Arachidicoccus terrestris: one gene and its partner. The main gene of each other region encodes a partner of the protein of the gene in region 2 in a complex. Links are inferred from orthologs where the notes say so. Each region holds a gene or a part of one and is shown on either strand. Other genes may lie near its edges.

Region 1 (7,806 bases), 180 kb from region 2 along the record:
GTGTTTTAATACCGGAAAAATTTAGCCGGGCCAGGACCTCAGCGGTATCCGCCATCTGCGGGATGGCTTTAGGAGAAACAAAGCTCCCGAAATCCAGCACCGGAAAACCTGCCTCCAGTAGCGCTTTCAGGTAAGCCACCTTCGTATCGGTCGTAATAGGGTGTGGCCAACCCTGCATAGCATCCCTGGGGCATTCCACCAGTTCAATGACTTTATTTTGGGTTACCGTTTGCATGGCGGTCGTTTTAAGTTGTATCCGCAGTATAGCTACTAGCGCTGCTGCATGCGCTGCTTCATCGCCTCATATAATGTGATACCGGCAGCAACAGATACGTTTAAGGAATCAAAATTACCGGTCATAGGAATAGCATATTTCTCGTTGGCCGCTTTAGAAATATAAGGCTGCACTCCGTTATCTTCGCTACCCATGACAAAACAACAAGGAAGGGTCAGATCCAGTTCAAATAGTTTTTTGGGCGCATCCATTTCAGAAGTGAAAATACCGATGCCATTCAATTGTAATTCTTCCACTGCTTTAAGCAGACTGCTGACTCTGCAGATGTTGATTTTTTCCAGGGCACCGGCACTGCTTTTGACGGCGTCCTCGCCCAATGCTCCCACTCCTTTATCGGGAATAATGATCGCATGGGTGCCGGTACAAAGGGCGCTACGGGCAATAGCACCTATATTACGGACGTCGGTGATACCATCCAGCATTAAAAACTGTGGTACGTCACCATTACCTACAATATGATCAATGACCTGTTGAAGGTTTTGATAAGTGACAGCGGATTTAAAGGCGATAACACCTTGATGGTTCGTATTGGTCAGGCTATAGAGTTTTTCCTGGGGAACTGGTTGTACGGGGATATTCAGCTTTTTGGCCTGGCTTCTTATACCCTGTATCACATCACCGGAAGCGTTTTTGAAAATAAGTATTTTATCGATATTAATACCACTTTTAAGCGCTTCCATAACGGGGTTACGTCCAACAATAATGTTCTTCTTAGACTGGTAGTTATTTGTACTTTTTTTCTGAAAAGCCATACATTATTTTTTAGTGCAGCCTTGGATGAATGTGAAGATTCGTGTTCTTCTGCCTGAAAGACATCCTGTACGGCTTTTACACAAAGGTAGTAAATTACCTTCGATAAGCATTATTATTTGCCTGTTGCAGATTACGACGCCTTACTTTAATAAGCCGGTATAAGGGCTATTTATAGAATATGCTCAGACGTACACGTGGAGCAGAAGGTGGGCTTGCTAAACTTTTTATATCTGACCAGTATCTTTATTATAGGCCTCCATGGCAGCAGCTACGCTCCCGTATTGAAGCAGTAAATGCTTGGCTTTTTCTGTTTCAAGGCCCGTTTTTTCAATGAGCATTCTGGTGCCCCGCTCGATAAGTTTTTGATTGGTGAGCTGCATATTGACCATTTTATTATCCAGAACCCTGCCCATCCGGATCATGGCAATCGTAGAGATCATGTTCAGTACCATTTTCTGCGCAGTGCCGCTTTTAAGCCGGGTGCTGCCGGTCAAAAATTCCGGTCCTACTATCACTTCTACCGGGAAGTCGGCTACCTGGCTGATCGGTGCATGTTTATTGCAGGTGATGCAACCTGTAACAATGCCGAGCGCTCTGCATTTTTCCATAGCGCCTATTACATAAGGCGTCGTGCCGCTAGTGGCAAGTCCGATCAGTATATCATTTTTACTGACCTTATGTGATTCCAGGTCTTTCCAACCCTGCTCTTCATCGTCTTCGGCATTCTCCACGGCGTCTGTCAGGGCAATATTGCCACCGGCAATAATACCTATTACATAGTTCTTGGATACACCAAAGGTTGGTGGGATTTCACTGGCATCCAGTACACCCAGCCGGCCACTGGTACCGGCACCAATATAAAACAGTCTGCCCCCTCTTGCCATGGCTTCGACAACGGCCAGGGCCAGTTTTTCAATTTGCGGCAGTGCTGCCTGAACAGCCAATGGAACTTGCTGGTCTTCCTGATTCATGCCTGCAAGCAAATCATGCAATGGCATTGTCTCCAGATGGCGATAACTGGAAGGCTGTTCTGTTGTTTTAATAAATGGTTCCATAGATCAATGATTAGACTATTTTCGACATAAAGTTATAAAGAATCTGTTCACCAACAGCCGCGCTTTTTTCCGGATGGAACTGTACACCGTAGAAGTTATTTTTGTGCAGGGCGGTGCTATAAGGGTGAATATAGTCTGTTTCGGCGATGGTATGATCTCCAACGGCTGCATAATAACTGTGTACCAGATAGGTAAAGCTGTTTTCTGCTACTTTATCGAACAGCGGGGTTTTCAGACTACTGATCTGATTCCAGCCAATCTGGGGAATTTTAAATTCTTTGGACTTAAAAGCCAATACCTGCTCGTCAAAAATACCCAGACAATCTGTATCTCCCTCATCGCTATGGCTACACATGAGCTGCATCCCAAGACATATGCCCAGAAAAGGTTGCTTAAGTGAGGGTAATAGCTTATCCAGTCTTTTCTCTTTCAGGTATGTCATGGCAGATCCTGCATGGCCTACGCCGGGAAAAATAACTTTGTCTGCGCCTTCGATCTTTTCCGCATTATCTGTCACTTCAGCGGTAAACCCAATTCTTTCCAGAGCATATAGGACCGACTGAACATTCCCCGCATTATATTTTATAATTACTGTTTGCATTTATTACAATTATTAAATACTATTTATCCACTTTTAGATTTGGCATCTGAAAGAAAGTTATTGGCGAATGGTCTGCAAAAATGACTTTGTTGCCTTTTCAATGGATAAAGCGTCCTTAGTTCCGGCTAGCGCCTTGATATACGCACTTCCTATAATGGCTCCATCCGTGTACTTCGCCGCTGCATCAAAAGATGTTTTGTCCCTGATCCCAAACCCGGCCAAAACTGGATTTTTGAGCCCATAGCCACTTAACCCGGAAAGATATTTCTCTACCAGGGAAAAATCTTTTTCATGCCCTGTAGTAGAACTGGACGAAACGGCATATAGAAAACCACTGCTCAAGCTATCTAATAGCTTAATTCTTTCTTCTGACGTTTCTGGTGTGATTAAGAAGATGAAGTCCAAACCATATTCTTTCACGATGGCTCCGTACTCCTGTTGATACTCCAGTGGAGGCAGATCGGGAAGGATCAGCCCATCAATGCCAACCTCTGCAGCGCTTTTACAGAAGCGCTCAAATCCATATTGCAGGACGGGGTTCATATAGCCCATCAACACAACCGGCACCTGGATGTCTTTTCTAAAGCCCTTTAGTTGATTGAAGAGTATCGAAATGGTCATTCCGTTTTTCAGGGCGACTCCCCCGCTCTGCTGAATGATTTCTCCATCAGCGAGCGGATCGCTATATGGCATACCCAATTCAATCAGGTCAGCTCCATTTTGCTGGAGCGATCTCATCACATCTATTGTACTGTTCAATTCCGGATAGCCCGCTGTACAATATACGTTGAGGACCTTGTAATTATCACTTTTGTTAAATGTCTGTGCTATGCGACTCATTTGTTCAAAATATTATTGATTGACAGAAGTCTTATTCAAAGTCTGCCATGTGTTTCATATAGGTGTCCATATCCTTGTCTCCCCTGCCGCTCAGGCAAACGACTACCCTGCTGCCTGCAGGAAATTCTACTTGTTCGAGACCGCTGAGCGCGTGCGAACTTTCCAGCGCCGGGATAATTCCTTCCAACCGTGTGAGGTTGAAGGCGGCTTTTAAGGACTGATCATCTGTGGCACTCAGGAACCGGCCTCTTCCGCTGGCAAACAGATGCGCATGTAAGGGGCCGATACCCGGATAATCCAGTCCTGCAGAGATACTATGTGGTTCTACGACCTGCCCATCAGCTGTTTGCATTACAATGCTTTTGCTGCCGTGTAAAACGCCCGGTGTGCCTAATGTTGTGGTTGCAGCCGAGTGGCCGGAATGGATACCTAACCCCGCCGCTTCTACCGCGATAAGCTCAACTGAAGGCTCGTTTAAAAAGTAGTAGAATGCCCCTGCGGCGTTAGAGCCGCCGCCTACACAGGCGATAACGTGCGTAGGCAACTCGCTGCCGGTTTTTTCCTTTAGTTGCCAGCGGATCTCTTCACTGATGATGCTCTGAAAGCGGGCGACCATATCCGGATAAGGGTGTGGACCAACAACACTGCCAATCACATAATGGGTATCAGTGGGGTTATTGATCCAGTCTCTGATTGCTTCATTAGTCGCGTCTTTTAACGTTTTGCTACCACTTTTAGCCGGGATCACTTTAGCACCCAGCATTTTCATGCGGGCTACGTTTGGAGCCTGTCTTTTTATATCGATCTCGCCCATGTATACGATGCATTCCAGCCCTTTCAGGGCACAGACCGTGGCCGTTGCGACGCCATGCTGTCCGGCGCCAGTTTCAGCGATAATGCGTTTTTTACCCAGTCGCTGCGCGAGTAATACCTGACCGATCGCGTTATTGATCTTATGCGCACCGGTATGGTTCAAATCCTCTCTTTTCAGGTAAATCTCGGTACCTATCTGGGCACTTAGCCTTTGAGCCAAATATAAGGGCGATGGTCTGCCGACATAGTCTTTCAGCAGATATTTATATTCTTTCTGGAAGTCGGCATCCTCCATGATAGAGATGTATTCCTTCTGTAATTGTGCTACATTCGGGTAAAGCATTTCAGGGATATAGGCGCCGCCGAACTGCCCGTAATATCCATTTTCATCAACTTGAATCTGCTGTTTCATTCGGATCTATACTAAATTTAAATATTCGTGTTTTTTGTTTTTAATACCCAAAACTACCGACACCATCTAACATGCCATTAATCAATTCCTGTCTTCTTTGTAATTGATCAAACACATTTTGAATAATGTTTTCCATGCAGGCGTATATCGTGATGACAGAATAATTAGCACCGTTGCCATAATCCTGAATGGTTTCTTTATGGCCGTCTTTATAGATGACTGTCAGATAGATGGGTAATTGTTCGCTATTAATATCATGATGAACGATTGTCGTGTCACCTTTGACACGGCCCATAGCGTAACTGCTGCGTATGAGGGTATCCATATGGACCCACAAGTCCTTGGCCAGCCTGGCCCTATTGATATCTGGCTCTTTCTCAGTGGACCTCTTCACAACGATTTCCATATTGGTCTTCTTGGTTGTCTCCAGGTCTATATTCAAGGCGTGATAGCTACCATCGAAATCTTCCAGCACCTTATAGCTGATAGAGGAAATTTCTGAATGGCGTATGCCTTTTTGAAAGAAGTTTAAGAAACTTCCCCAATAAGAGGAATAACGGATTGTATCACTCTGATAAGGCTGATGGTTCAGCTCATCCTGGCTTTGCCACCTGTGGAGCTGGAGGTAATGTTTACCTGCTACCTGAATCTCATTAAAATATGCAGGAGCATGATCGCTGCCTGATGCCAAGAGGTTAAAGGCTGTATAGCTTTTCCCGGATTGCGAAAGGTATACCAGTATTTTAAAAGTGGCTGTAGCCCAGTCTCCTGGTCTTTTGGCAATATAGCCACTCACAACCAGATCGGTTTTGCCGTCGCTGTTGAGATCTGTTTTCAACCATCTTTTGGATTGTGTTTGCTGGCTGTATTTATCTATCTCGCTATTGCTAAAATTATAATATGACTGCCACTCGTCACCACTTGTCAGGTAGAAAAACTTCCATTGGGGTGCACTCTTGACGTCATAATTCATTTCCTTGACATAGCGCAGTGCTGCGCTATCACTATTGATCTGATCAATGGTCAGCTTTTGGCCATAACTGCCAGCCGCACCAAAAAGCGCCATTAATAAAATGCCTGTTTTATATAGGTATCTTTTCATTGCAAATTTACTTTTAGTTGCCGTATGAATGCCTGGATCCTATCTAAATCCTTGACGCCGGGCTCCGTCTCAAAACGGCTGTTTATATCCAACGAAATTAAACTTTTTGCCACACTTAGCTCCTGAAATAACTTAAGATCTGGCAAATGTTCCTCGCTGATGCCTCCGCTGAGGAAAAAAGGCTTCTCCAGGGACAGGTTCTCCAGTATACTCCAGTCAAAACGTTTGCCGGAGCCGCCAAAGCTCTTAGTATTTGTGTCAAAAAGAAAGTAATCCACAATTTCCCGGTAAGGGAGGATCTTATAGAGAACGTCGTCGTTGTTAAGTAGCCTAAAAGCCTTGATTACCGGAATATTCTCTGCAATCTTTTCACATAGTAAAGGGGCTTCATCTCCATGAAGCTGTACCATGTCCAGACCACAGGCCTCTACAGTATTCAATATTTCGTCTTTGTCTGCGTTAACAAAGACGCCCACTTTTTTAAAAGATCCGTTAATTGCCTTGATCTCTTCCGGCCGCATCTTATTGCCTACATATCTGGGAGAGGCCGGATAAAAGATAAATCCTATATAATCAACGCCCATTTCTCCAAGAGTGCTGACCTGCATTGCCTGGGTCATGCCACATACCTTTATTTGTAACGGTCTACTCATCGTGCTAGTTTCCTGTCTGTAGTGCATTTAGTTCGCTGATATAGTGGCTGAATGCTGTGCCGGGATCAGCATTTTTCATAAAATATTCTCCAATCAAAAAGCCTTTGAATCCTGCCTGATACAGTTCATTTGTTACTTTTACATCACTGATACCGCTTTCCGCGATAGCCGGCCTGTCTTTTGGCAGTAGTGATCTTAGCTTTATGGAATGGCGAATATCTACCTCGAAGGTCTTCAGGTTGCGATTGTTAATACCTACTAAATCAATATCATCTGTTAACCGGTCCAGCTCTTCTTCCGTATGGATTTCAAGTAAGACTTCCAGCTCTAGCTTTTTAGCATAAGCGGCCAGTTGTTTCACCCTCGCAGCAGATAAACACGCAGCAATCAATAGAATTACATCGGCTCCTGCAGCTCTTGCTTCCAGAAGCTGATATTCTTCGATTATAAAGTCTTTTCTCAGAATAGGAACGTCATTGTCTCTGGCAATTTTAAGATCATCCAGACTGCCACCAAAAAAGTGCTGGTCCGTCAGAATGGACAGGCTGCTGGCACCGGCTTTTGTATAGGCGCCTGTCACCTCTTCTACACTCACCTGATCATTGATGACACCCTTGGATGGAGAACGACGTTTGTACTCAGCAATGACAGCCGGTACCGTAGCTTTCTGTATGCGCTCTTTTAAAGAATATGGCCTGCGGAGCAACTGAGGACTTTTCATTAAAACGGAGGCGGGCATCTCTTTCATGGCACGGGCTACCTCTCCTATCTTATAGTCGATAATTTTTTCTAATATATTTTTCATCTGGTTTGTTTCTTTAATGTATAGTTTTATACTCTGGCTTTCCGGAGTGTTCGCTACTTATAGGCTTGGTTGATGTCGATCAGCCGTTCCAGTGCGCTCAGCGCTTTACCAGATTCCAGGCTGACTACTGCCTGTTGGTATGCCTGCTGGTAATCGGCGTAGTTGCCGGTACAATGTAAAGCTGTAGCGGCATTGGCCAGAACGACTGCGTTTTGCGCCCAGCTGCCTTTGCCTGTAATGATTCTCCTAAATAGCCCGGCTGCTTCTTCCAGTGTATTTCCACCAAAAATATCCTCAGCGGATACTTGTCTCTTGCCCAGAGACTCCGGAGTGGCAATACGTTCACCTGCACGGGTGATGATCTTGGAGTCGCCGGTCAGAGAAATTTCATCATAGCCTTCCAGGCTATGGACGATTGCAAAATCTCTCTCGGATTTTTGCAACAGATAATTGTAAAGTCTGGCCATTTCCAGATTG
Region 2 (7,915 bases):
TCCGTCTTGCTTTTTAGCCCGCAGCCAGGAGGATTTATCCGTATCTACACTAACAGCGATGACTGTTAAAAGAGTATCCTTAAACCGATGATAGACAGCTAAAAAAGAAGGCATTTCTGCACGGCAGGGGCCGCACCAACTTGCCCAGAAGTTAACCAAAAGGTAGTGACCACGATACTGCTGTGTGGAGATCATTCTGCCATGGTCATCCGGCATTGAAAAATCAATAAAAATCTTCCCGACTTCACCGTTAGCCCTCCCCTGCAGCTCCTGCTCCAAATACCGTGCATAGGTATTATCAGCCCCTGCACCGGTCAACAGGGAAGCCATCGATCTTAAGGTATCCTGGTTGACCTCAATTTCTCTGAAACAACTGATCAGGAGCGCTTTTGCAGCCGTATCTTCTGCACGATGCAGGGCCACAAACTGTCGCATGGTTGTCCTATATCTGCCTAACTCCTTCTCATACGCCTCCAGATTACGTTTACGTTCGGCCGGTACCTGAGGTTGCTTAATGGCTTCCTGATAATGCGTTACACTGTCTTCCAGAAGGGCAAAATGCTGATTATACCAGGCGAGTTCAGCAGGTTGATCAAGCTCCGTCATCATATTCATATTCTGCGCCTGGGATCTACTTATAACAGTCGACAGTATTACTACTACTACTATAAAATAGAGATATCTTCGTATGAACGGCTGCTGGAACTGCTTACTTTGATACTTCATGAAAATTAAAAATAATAACCAATAAGATCATTGCCTTCAGGCATAAATCATGCCTGTTACACAATAATGGATATATGACAGCTAAATGCCTATTTCTGATCAGCCTTTTTTGTCTCATGGCGGCTGCGCAGCACTTTCATGACATCCTCCAGTCTGTACCCTTTCGCATTGAGTAGGATCAGGTAGTGAAAAAGGAGATCTGCACTTTCGTTTAAAAAAAGATACTCATCACTATCCTTAGCTTCGATCACCACTTCTACCGCTTCCTCGCCGACTTTCTGAGCAATTTTATTGATACCTTTTTTAAATAAACTGGCAACATAGGATCTTTCGTCACCTGAGTTTTTGCGTTGCTGAATTATATTTTCCAACTGAACCAAAAAACTACCACATTCATTTTTTTCGCCCCAACAGGTATCTGTACCTGTATGACATACTGGGCCTAACGGCTCCGCTTTAACCAATAAAGTGTCCTGGTCGCAGTCTACTTTTATATCTTTTAGGATCAGAAAATTTTCGCTCTCTTCTCCTTTTGTCCACAGCCGGTTCTTTGACCTGCTGAAAAAGGTCACTTTGCCCAGTGCTTTGGTCTGGGCGACCGCCTCTTCATTCATAAAGCCCAACATCAATACCTTTCCAGTCTTGCTATCCTGTACAATAGCCGGTACCAGGCCGTCCGGATATTTAGCATAATTGATTTCCATTATTCTTATCTTTTCACTTGATTATTTATTTTCTTATTGCCTGACAGGGATTCCTGCTTCCGCCAGCTTCCGTTTTAAAACACCGATTTCTACTTCTCTAAAATGAAAAATGCTGGCAGCCAGCGCCGCATCCGCATGCGCCGACTCAAAGACATCTATAAAGTGCTCTACAGTCCCGCCACCACCGCTGGCGATAACCGGAACCGGTAATGTCGTTGCCAGCGTCTCTGTAATATCCAGTGCAAACCCCTGTTTCGTTCCATCATTATTCATAGATGTCAGCAATATCTCCCCTGCACCTAATTCCACTCCCTTTCTGGCCCAGTCCTCACAACGGATATCTGTTTTAAGCCTGCCTCCATTCAAATAAACATACCAATGACCATCAGCCTCTTTTTTGGTATCAATGGCCAAGACGACACACTGGCTCCCAAATGCGCCTGCCAGTTCTTGGATCAGTTCCGGCCGTTTAAACGCCGCCGAATTGACCGAAGTTTTGTCAGCTCCGTTGTCCAGGAGGATCTTGCCATCCTCAACAGAACTGATCCCCCCCCCAACCGTGAAAGGAATATTGATATGGCGGGCTATCTTACTGACTAACTCCCTCAGCGTCTTTCTTTTTTCTACCGTTGCAGTGATGTCCAAAAAGACCAGTTCATCTGCACCCTGATCGGCATAGAACTTTCCGAGTTCCACCGGGTCTCCGGCGTCACGAAGGCTTTCAAAATTAATACCTTTCACCGTTCTGCCATCTTTGATATCCAGGCAGGGAATGATTCTTTTCGTTAACATAAATAATAGAAGTGATCAAAATTACTCGCAATCTGCGGGAAAGACAAATAAAGACGGCTAACAAGCAAAAAAACATTCAAAATATGCCTGCGGCAAACAGACATTCGTTATTAAAATAAACTTGGCTCTTCCAATGGATCAGGTAACTTTGGTCAGATTTCATGACTAATTTAAACCTTTATCTATGCCAATCATTTACGCAATTAATAAGATAATTCCGATAGACACAATCATCGAAGTATTTGATAGTTCTGGCATCAACCGCCCCACCGGTGATATGAAGCGGATTGAAAGCATGTTTAAGGCAGCGGATCTGACAGTAAGTGCTTGGGATGGAGACCAATTGGTCGGTATCGCCCGCAGTCTGACAGACTTTTGTTACTGCTGTTACCTGTCCGACCTGGCGGTCCGTAAAGAATACCAACATGAGGGAATCGGCAAAGAACTTGTGCGCCGTACCCGCCTCGAAATCGGCCCTCAAAGTATGCTCTTGCTACTGGCAGCTCCCAGCGCAGTAGCGTACTATCCCAAATTGGGTATGGAAAAGATGGATCGCGCCTTTATCTTCAACAGGGAAACAGACTGATCCTGAATGCATATCAAGCCTGCTTTTTAAATCTGAAAATAGCTGCGTACCTGCAAAATGAATTGTGCCAATACATTAAAATGAGAGAATAGCTGACAGGCCAGGATCAGAAAAGCAATACCGTACAGTCCGCCATACAAGTGGGCAGAATGATTAATTCTTGAGCTGCCTCTTTTATCCAACCAGGCAGTGATAATCAGGTAGATCACTCCGAAAATAAAAGAAGGCAGGCTAAAAAACGGAATAAAAATCAATCCTATCTCGGCGGTCGGCATAAGTAGAATACTGACAAATACAATCGCCGACACAGCCCCGGAAGCGCCCAGACTCTGATAGGCATAGTTATCCTTATTCTTTACATAGGTGGGCAACAAACAAACCAATAAAGCTGTTATGTACAGTATCAGATATAGTAGTTTGCCAAATCCATTTCCAAATATATAAGCAAAATTTCCTTCTACGACGACACCGAAGGTGTAAAAGGCATACATGTTAAAGGCCAGATGACCAAAATCTCCATGGATCAGTCCACAGCTGAAAAACCGGTACCATTGACCTTGCTCACTGATGGCAGGCGGATAGAAAATCAGCTTTCCCATCAGTGCTTCATTAGAAAAAGCCATAAAGGATACAATACAAGTAATAATTATGATAACAAGGGTAACACTTAAATGCTCCATAAATTCATTTTTTCAGGTGCGCGCGGCCAGAACTAGTTAAATTAGATGTGATGATATTTTTCTCCCCGAATAATACTGCAGGCTCTATAGAGCTGCTCCGCCAAAATCAGCCGGACGAGCATATGCGGAAAAACCAGTTTGGAGAGGCTCCAGACCATCTGGGCTCTTTTTCTGACCGGCTCATCTACGCCAAAGGCACCGCCGATCAAAAATACAATCCTTTTGGTACTTTCCGTGGCTCTTTGTTCAATAAACGCAGCCAGATCAATAGAACTGAGCATTTTCCCTTTTTCGTCCAATAATACCAGAAAGTCTGTTGCTTGCAACTGATTTAAAACGAGCTCTCCTTCCTGTTTTTTCAGATCGGCTATCTGTAAGGATGCCGCATGCTTCGGCGGGGCAATAATAAACCATTCGGCCGGATAATATTTTCGGAGCCGGACCGTAAATTCTTCAATACTGGCAGATAGCTGGCGGTCATGCGGTTTCCCAACAGACCATAATTGAATTTTCATAATCTGGATACTTGTTTGCTGAGTGTTCTTTCATGTCCAGGCGGATCAGGCATTTTAAAAAAACGGGTAAATAATCCATACATACCGAGCCCCACCAAAGAGCCGATAATGGCGCCGGCAATAACATCTGTCGGATAATGTACCCCTACATAGATCTGCCCATAACAGATTGTCGCTGCCCAAAAAATAAACAGCCAGGCCCATTTACCAAAATACCTTTTGAGTGTCAACAGAAAAAACAAGCCCAGCGCAAAATGATTGCAGGCATGAGAGGAAGGGAAGCTACCACTCTGCGGACGATGCCTTACCAGAAATCTTTCTTTAAGCCGCATCACCACATCATTACAGGGTCGCACCCGATCAAAATACTCTTTTAGAAAATGGCTGCTGATCTGATCCATGAGTGCCGCTGTAGCCAGTACAAACAGAAACCAGGGTAGCGCTTTTTTGCCGAAATTAATAAAGATAAACAGCCCCAGGAAGATATATAGGGGAATCCAGGTATTTTTATCCCGCCACCAGGGAAGGATACTATCCAGAACAGGGCTGGTCCAGACCGTATTTATTTTTAAAAAAAGATATTTATCAAAATTTTCGAAATAGGAAAATATCATTTATAAGCCAAGGTTTAAAATTTTATTACTTTTGGAGCCAAAAATCAGCTCATGAAGCGCATAAAAATACCAAGTTCTATCCAATGGTTATTGATAATTAGCATATTTTTTATAGTTCTAATGTCCCTTTTGCGTATCATTGAAATGAACATTTTCCCAAAACCGGCTCTGGATATCGACCACCCCATGGGCAAGGCATTCTGGCTTGGTCTTCGATATGATTTGCGTATCGTCAGCGTAGCCGCATTGGTAGGCTTTCTTTTATCGCTGCTACCGGCCTTACATCCGTTTAAAAAAGCAAAGGGCAAGAAAACGGCCTTTATTTATTGGGGCATTTTCACATTTCTTTTTGTTTTTATGTACATTGCAGGATTCGCCTATTTCGCATATTTAGGCGCCAGTCTCAACGCCAGTGTGCTCGAGTACCTGCAGGAAGACGCTTCTTTCGGGATGGTTATGGAAACATATCCTGTCTTCTGGATCTTATTTACACTAATCATCGGAACCTTTTTACTGCATTGGTTTATCCGTCTGACTTACCGTTGGGTTAACAAAAGAGCGGGTGACCAGGTGACTAAGTCCAGGCGTATCACTGTCGGTATCGTTTATTTTCTGCTGCTTGCCTTTTTTATTTTTGGCCGCCTGGGGCAATACCCTTTGCGTTGGAGCGATGCATTTACCTTGGGTAGTGATTACGCCTCGAATATGGCGCTGAATCCCTTTCAGTCTTTTTTTAGCACCTTGCAACATGCCAGCATCACCTATAACAAGGAGGCGGTAAAAAAAAGTTATCCCTTAATGGTGGATTTCCTGGATATCAAACAGCCGGATCAAAATAAGCTGAACTTTGAAAGAATTATTACGCCGGATACCCCGGCTGTTAACCCTCCCAACGTCGTGCTAGTCATCTGCGAATCCTTTAGCTATGTAAAGAGCTCCATGTCAGGCAATACGCTTAATCCCACGCCTTATTTTGACTCACTGTCTAAACAGGGTCTATTCTTTACCAGATGTTTTTCACCATCCGTTGGTACGGCCAGAGGTGTATGGGCAATCATCACAGGTATTCCCGACGTTGAAAGAAATTCTACTTCCAGCCGAAATCCGGGAGCCGTTAATCAGCATACCATTATCAATGCTTTTAAAAACTATGATAAAAGTTATTATATCGGCGGTAGCTTAAGCTGGGCAAATATCCGGGGCGTGCTTGAAAATAATATTCCTGGTCTGGAAACCATCGAACAGCCCGATTATGACGCCCCTAAAATAAACGTCTGGGGCGTCAGTGACAGACACATTTTTGAAAGGGCAAACCAGGACTTCTCAAAAGCCACCAAGCCTTTTTTTGCGATCATTCAGACCGCTGATAATCATCGTCCTTATACCATTCCTGAAGATGATAAAGACAACTTTAAGCTGGTTCACTACTCACAAAAGGAGATCCTGGAGAATGGCTTTACCAGTCTGGCAGAACTGAACGCCTTTCGTTATACTGATTATTGTTACCGCCATTTTATTGAGGCAGCTAAAAAGCAACCCTACTTCAAGAACACGATCTTTGTCTTTGTCGGAGATCATGGTACAAAAGGAGACGCTTCCAAATACTATCCGGATGCCTGGACCAATGGCTCACTGGTAAATATGCATGTTCCTTTGTTATTTTATGCGCCCGGACTTATCCGTCCGGAGCAGATCAATAGTTATGCCTCTCAGGCAGATGTGTTGCCTACTATCGCGGGATTGGCCAGGCTACCTTACAAAAACACCACTATGGGCCGTGATCTGATGAGCCCGCATATGAGGGCTCATCCGGACCATAATGGCGTCTTTATATATGATCCCAGCAATATCACTATCGGGCTGATGCAGGATTCGCTGTATTATTTTTATGACGTAGACCGTCAGCAAAAACCAAAGGCGTTTAATATGTTCAATAATCAGCCCGTAAAACTGGCCGATTCTGTAAAAAAGCATTACGAGCTACTGATCAATGCTATTTATCAGACGGATAAGTACATGATTCTCAATAATAAACTTCACTAATATTGAACTTTTTGTTCAAACAATAACCCCTGCTTATCTGGTAAAGGATAAAGCAGGGTGCTTACTTATTTATCTTGCAGCACTCGTACGATAGGCTTATTTTTTACGGAAGAAAATTCGGACGGGTACGCCCTTAAAGTTAAAATGGCTCCTTAACTGGTTTTCTAAGTAATTTTTATAGGGCGTCTTAATATCGTCCGGATAATTGGCAAAAAAGGCAAAAGAGGGGACATGAGTGGGCAATTGCATCACATATTTGATCTTAATAGAATTACCCCTTACGACCGGTGCATGATAGGCCTCAATCGCCTTTAACATCACGTCGTTGAGTTTACTGGTTGCAATACGCTGCTTTTTATTCTCACAGACTTCCAAGGCTATTTCAATTGCCTTAAAGATCCTTGTTTTTTCCTTTGCGGAGATAAACACGATAGGAATATCATTAAACGGTGCAATACGTTTTTTCAACTCCTTTTCATAGTCTCTGGCTGTATTAGTAGCTTTGTCTTCGATCAGGTCCCATTTATTAACTAGCAAGGTGATACCCTTTCCCTTTCTGGCGGCCAGTGAAAATATATTGATATCTTGCGCGGTGATGCCTTTTTCCGCATCCAATAAGAGCAGACAGGTATCAGCCTCATCCATTGCTTTGATCGCCCGGATGACTGAATAAAATTCCAGATCATCCTTTTCCTTGTTTTTTTTACGAATACCTGCGGTATCGATCAAAATAAACTCTTTCTGAAAGAGATTATAATGGGTATGGATCGTATCCCTGGTCGTACCTGCAATATCACTGACAATGGTTCTTTCCTGACCGGTCAGCGCATTTAACAGAGACGATTTCCCGACATTGGGTTGTCCTATAATGGCAATTTTAGGCAGATCTGTATTTTCTACGGAGCTTTCTGTTTCTTCCGGCATTAGTTCAGTTACAGCATCCAGTAACTCACCAGTACCACTACCGCTTATTGAACTGATAAAAAATACCTTTTCAAAACCCAGTATATAAAACTCAGTTGCTTCTAAATACCGGTTATTATTATCTACCTTATTCACCGCTACTAATACGGGCTTAGTTGTTCTTCGCAACATATTAGCCATTGCGTCATCCAGATCAGTGATCCCCGTTGCTGCATCTGTCATAAAAATGATTACATCAGCCTCATCGATCGCTGTTTTGACTTGCTTGCAAATCTCGATTTCAAATACATCTTCTGAGCCATGGACAAAGCCACCGGTGTCAATAACGTTA

The links.
Region 1: the proteins of hisF (region 2) and hisH are in contact, whole or in part, in a crystal structure (PDB 6RU0), measured with the Thermotoga maritima proteins. The link is inferred for Arachidicoccus terrestris from one-to-one orthologs. Residues at the interface, in WP_004080486.1 of Thermotoga maritima: Met1, Leu2, Ala3, Arg5, Ser40, Glu41, Asp45, Glu46, Ala70, Glu71, Ile73, Asp74, Ile75, Pro76, Phe77, Asp98, Lys99, Ser122, Gln123, Glu161, Thr195, Leu196, Asn247, Arg249, Glu251; in WP_004080484.1 of Thermotoga maritima: Asn15, Arg18, Arg22, Arg117, Leu118, Pro119, His120, Met121, Gly122, Trp123, Asn124, Asn134, Gly135, Tyr136, Tyr138, Val140, Tyr158, Glu180, Lys181, Ser182, Ser183, Lys184, Ile185.

Annotation. Positions count from the first base shown.
Region 1 is NZ_CP083387.1:3,954,004-3,961,809, forward strand. The notes cover bases 910-3,720. They hold hisH (imidazole glycerol phosphate synthase subunit HisH), read right to left. Parts: upstream 2,705-3,720; coding sequence 2,114-2,704; downstream 910-2,113. Other genes in these bases: rlmB (23S rRNA (guanosine(2251)-2'-O)-methyltransferase RlmB), read right to left, coding at 910-1,047; murQ (N-acetylmuramic acid 6-phosphate etherase), read right to left, coding at 1,273-2,103; trpA (tryptophan synthase subunit alpha), read right to left, coding at 2,762-3,544; trpB (tryptophan synthase subunit beta), read right to left, coding at 3,576-3,720. In the rest of the region: K9M52_RS15470 (hydroxymethylglutaryl-CoA lyase), read right to left, coding at 1-235; more of rlmB, read right to left, coding at 271-909; more of trpB, read right to left, coding at 3,721-4,769; K9M52_RS15500 (hypothetical protein), read right to left, coding at 4,810-5,871; K9M52_RS15505 (phosphoribosylanthranilate isomerase), read right to left, coding at 5,868-6,524; indole-3-glycerol phosphate synthase TrpC, read right to left, coding at 6,529-7,329; trpD (anthranilate phosphoribosyltransferase), read right to left, coding at 7,383-7,806. UniProt on the Escherichia coli protein: IGPS catalyzes the conversion of PRFAR and glutamine to IGP, AICAR and glutamate. The HisH subunit catalyzes the hydrolysis of glutamine to glutamate and ammonia as part of the synthesis of IGP and AICAR.
Region 2 is NZ_CP083387.1:3,767,627-3,775,541, reverse strand. What follows is about bases 344-3,263. They hold hisF (imidazole glycerol phosphate synthase subunit HisF), read right to left. Parts: upstream 2,223-3,263; coding sequence 1,464-2,222; downstream 344-1,463. Other genes in these bases: K9M52_RS14695 (rhomboid family intramembrane serine protease), read right to left, coding at 2,835-3,263; K9M52_RS14700 (GNAT family N-acetyltransferase), read left to right, coding at 2,407-2,808; hisIE (bifunctional phosphoribosyl-AMP cyclohydrolase/phosphoribosyl-ATP diphosphatase HisIE), read right to left, coding at 816-1,430; K9M52_RS14715 (TlpA family protein disulfide reductase), read right to left, coding at 344-726. Outside these bases: more of K9M52_RS14715, read right to left, coding at 1-343; more of K9M52_RS14695, read right to left, coding at 3,264-3,488; K9M52_RS14690 (23S rRNA (pseudouridine(1915)-N(3))-methyltransferase RlmH), read right to left, coding at 3,530-4,003; K9M52_RS14685 (phosphatase PAP2 family protein), read right to left, coding at 4,000-4,617; K9M52_RS14680 (LTA synthase family protein), read left to right, coding at 4,738-6,660; ribosome biogenesis GTPase Der, read right to left, coding at 6,757-7,915.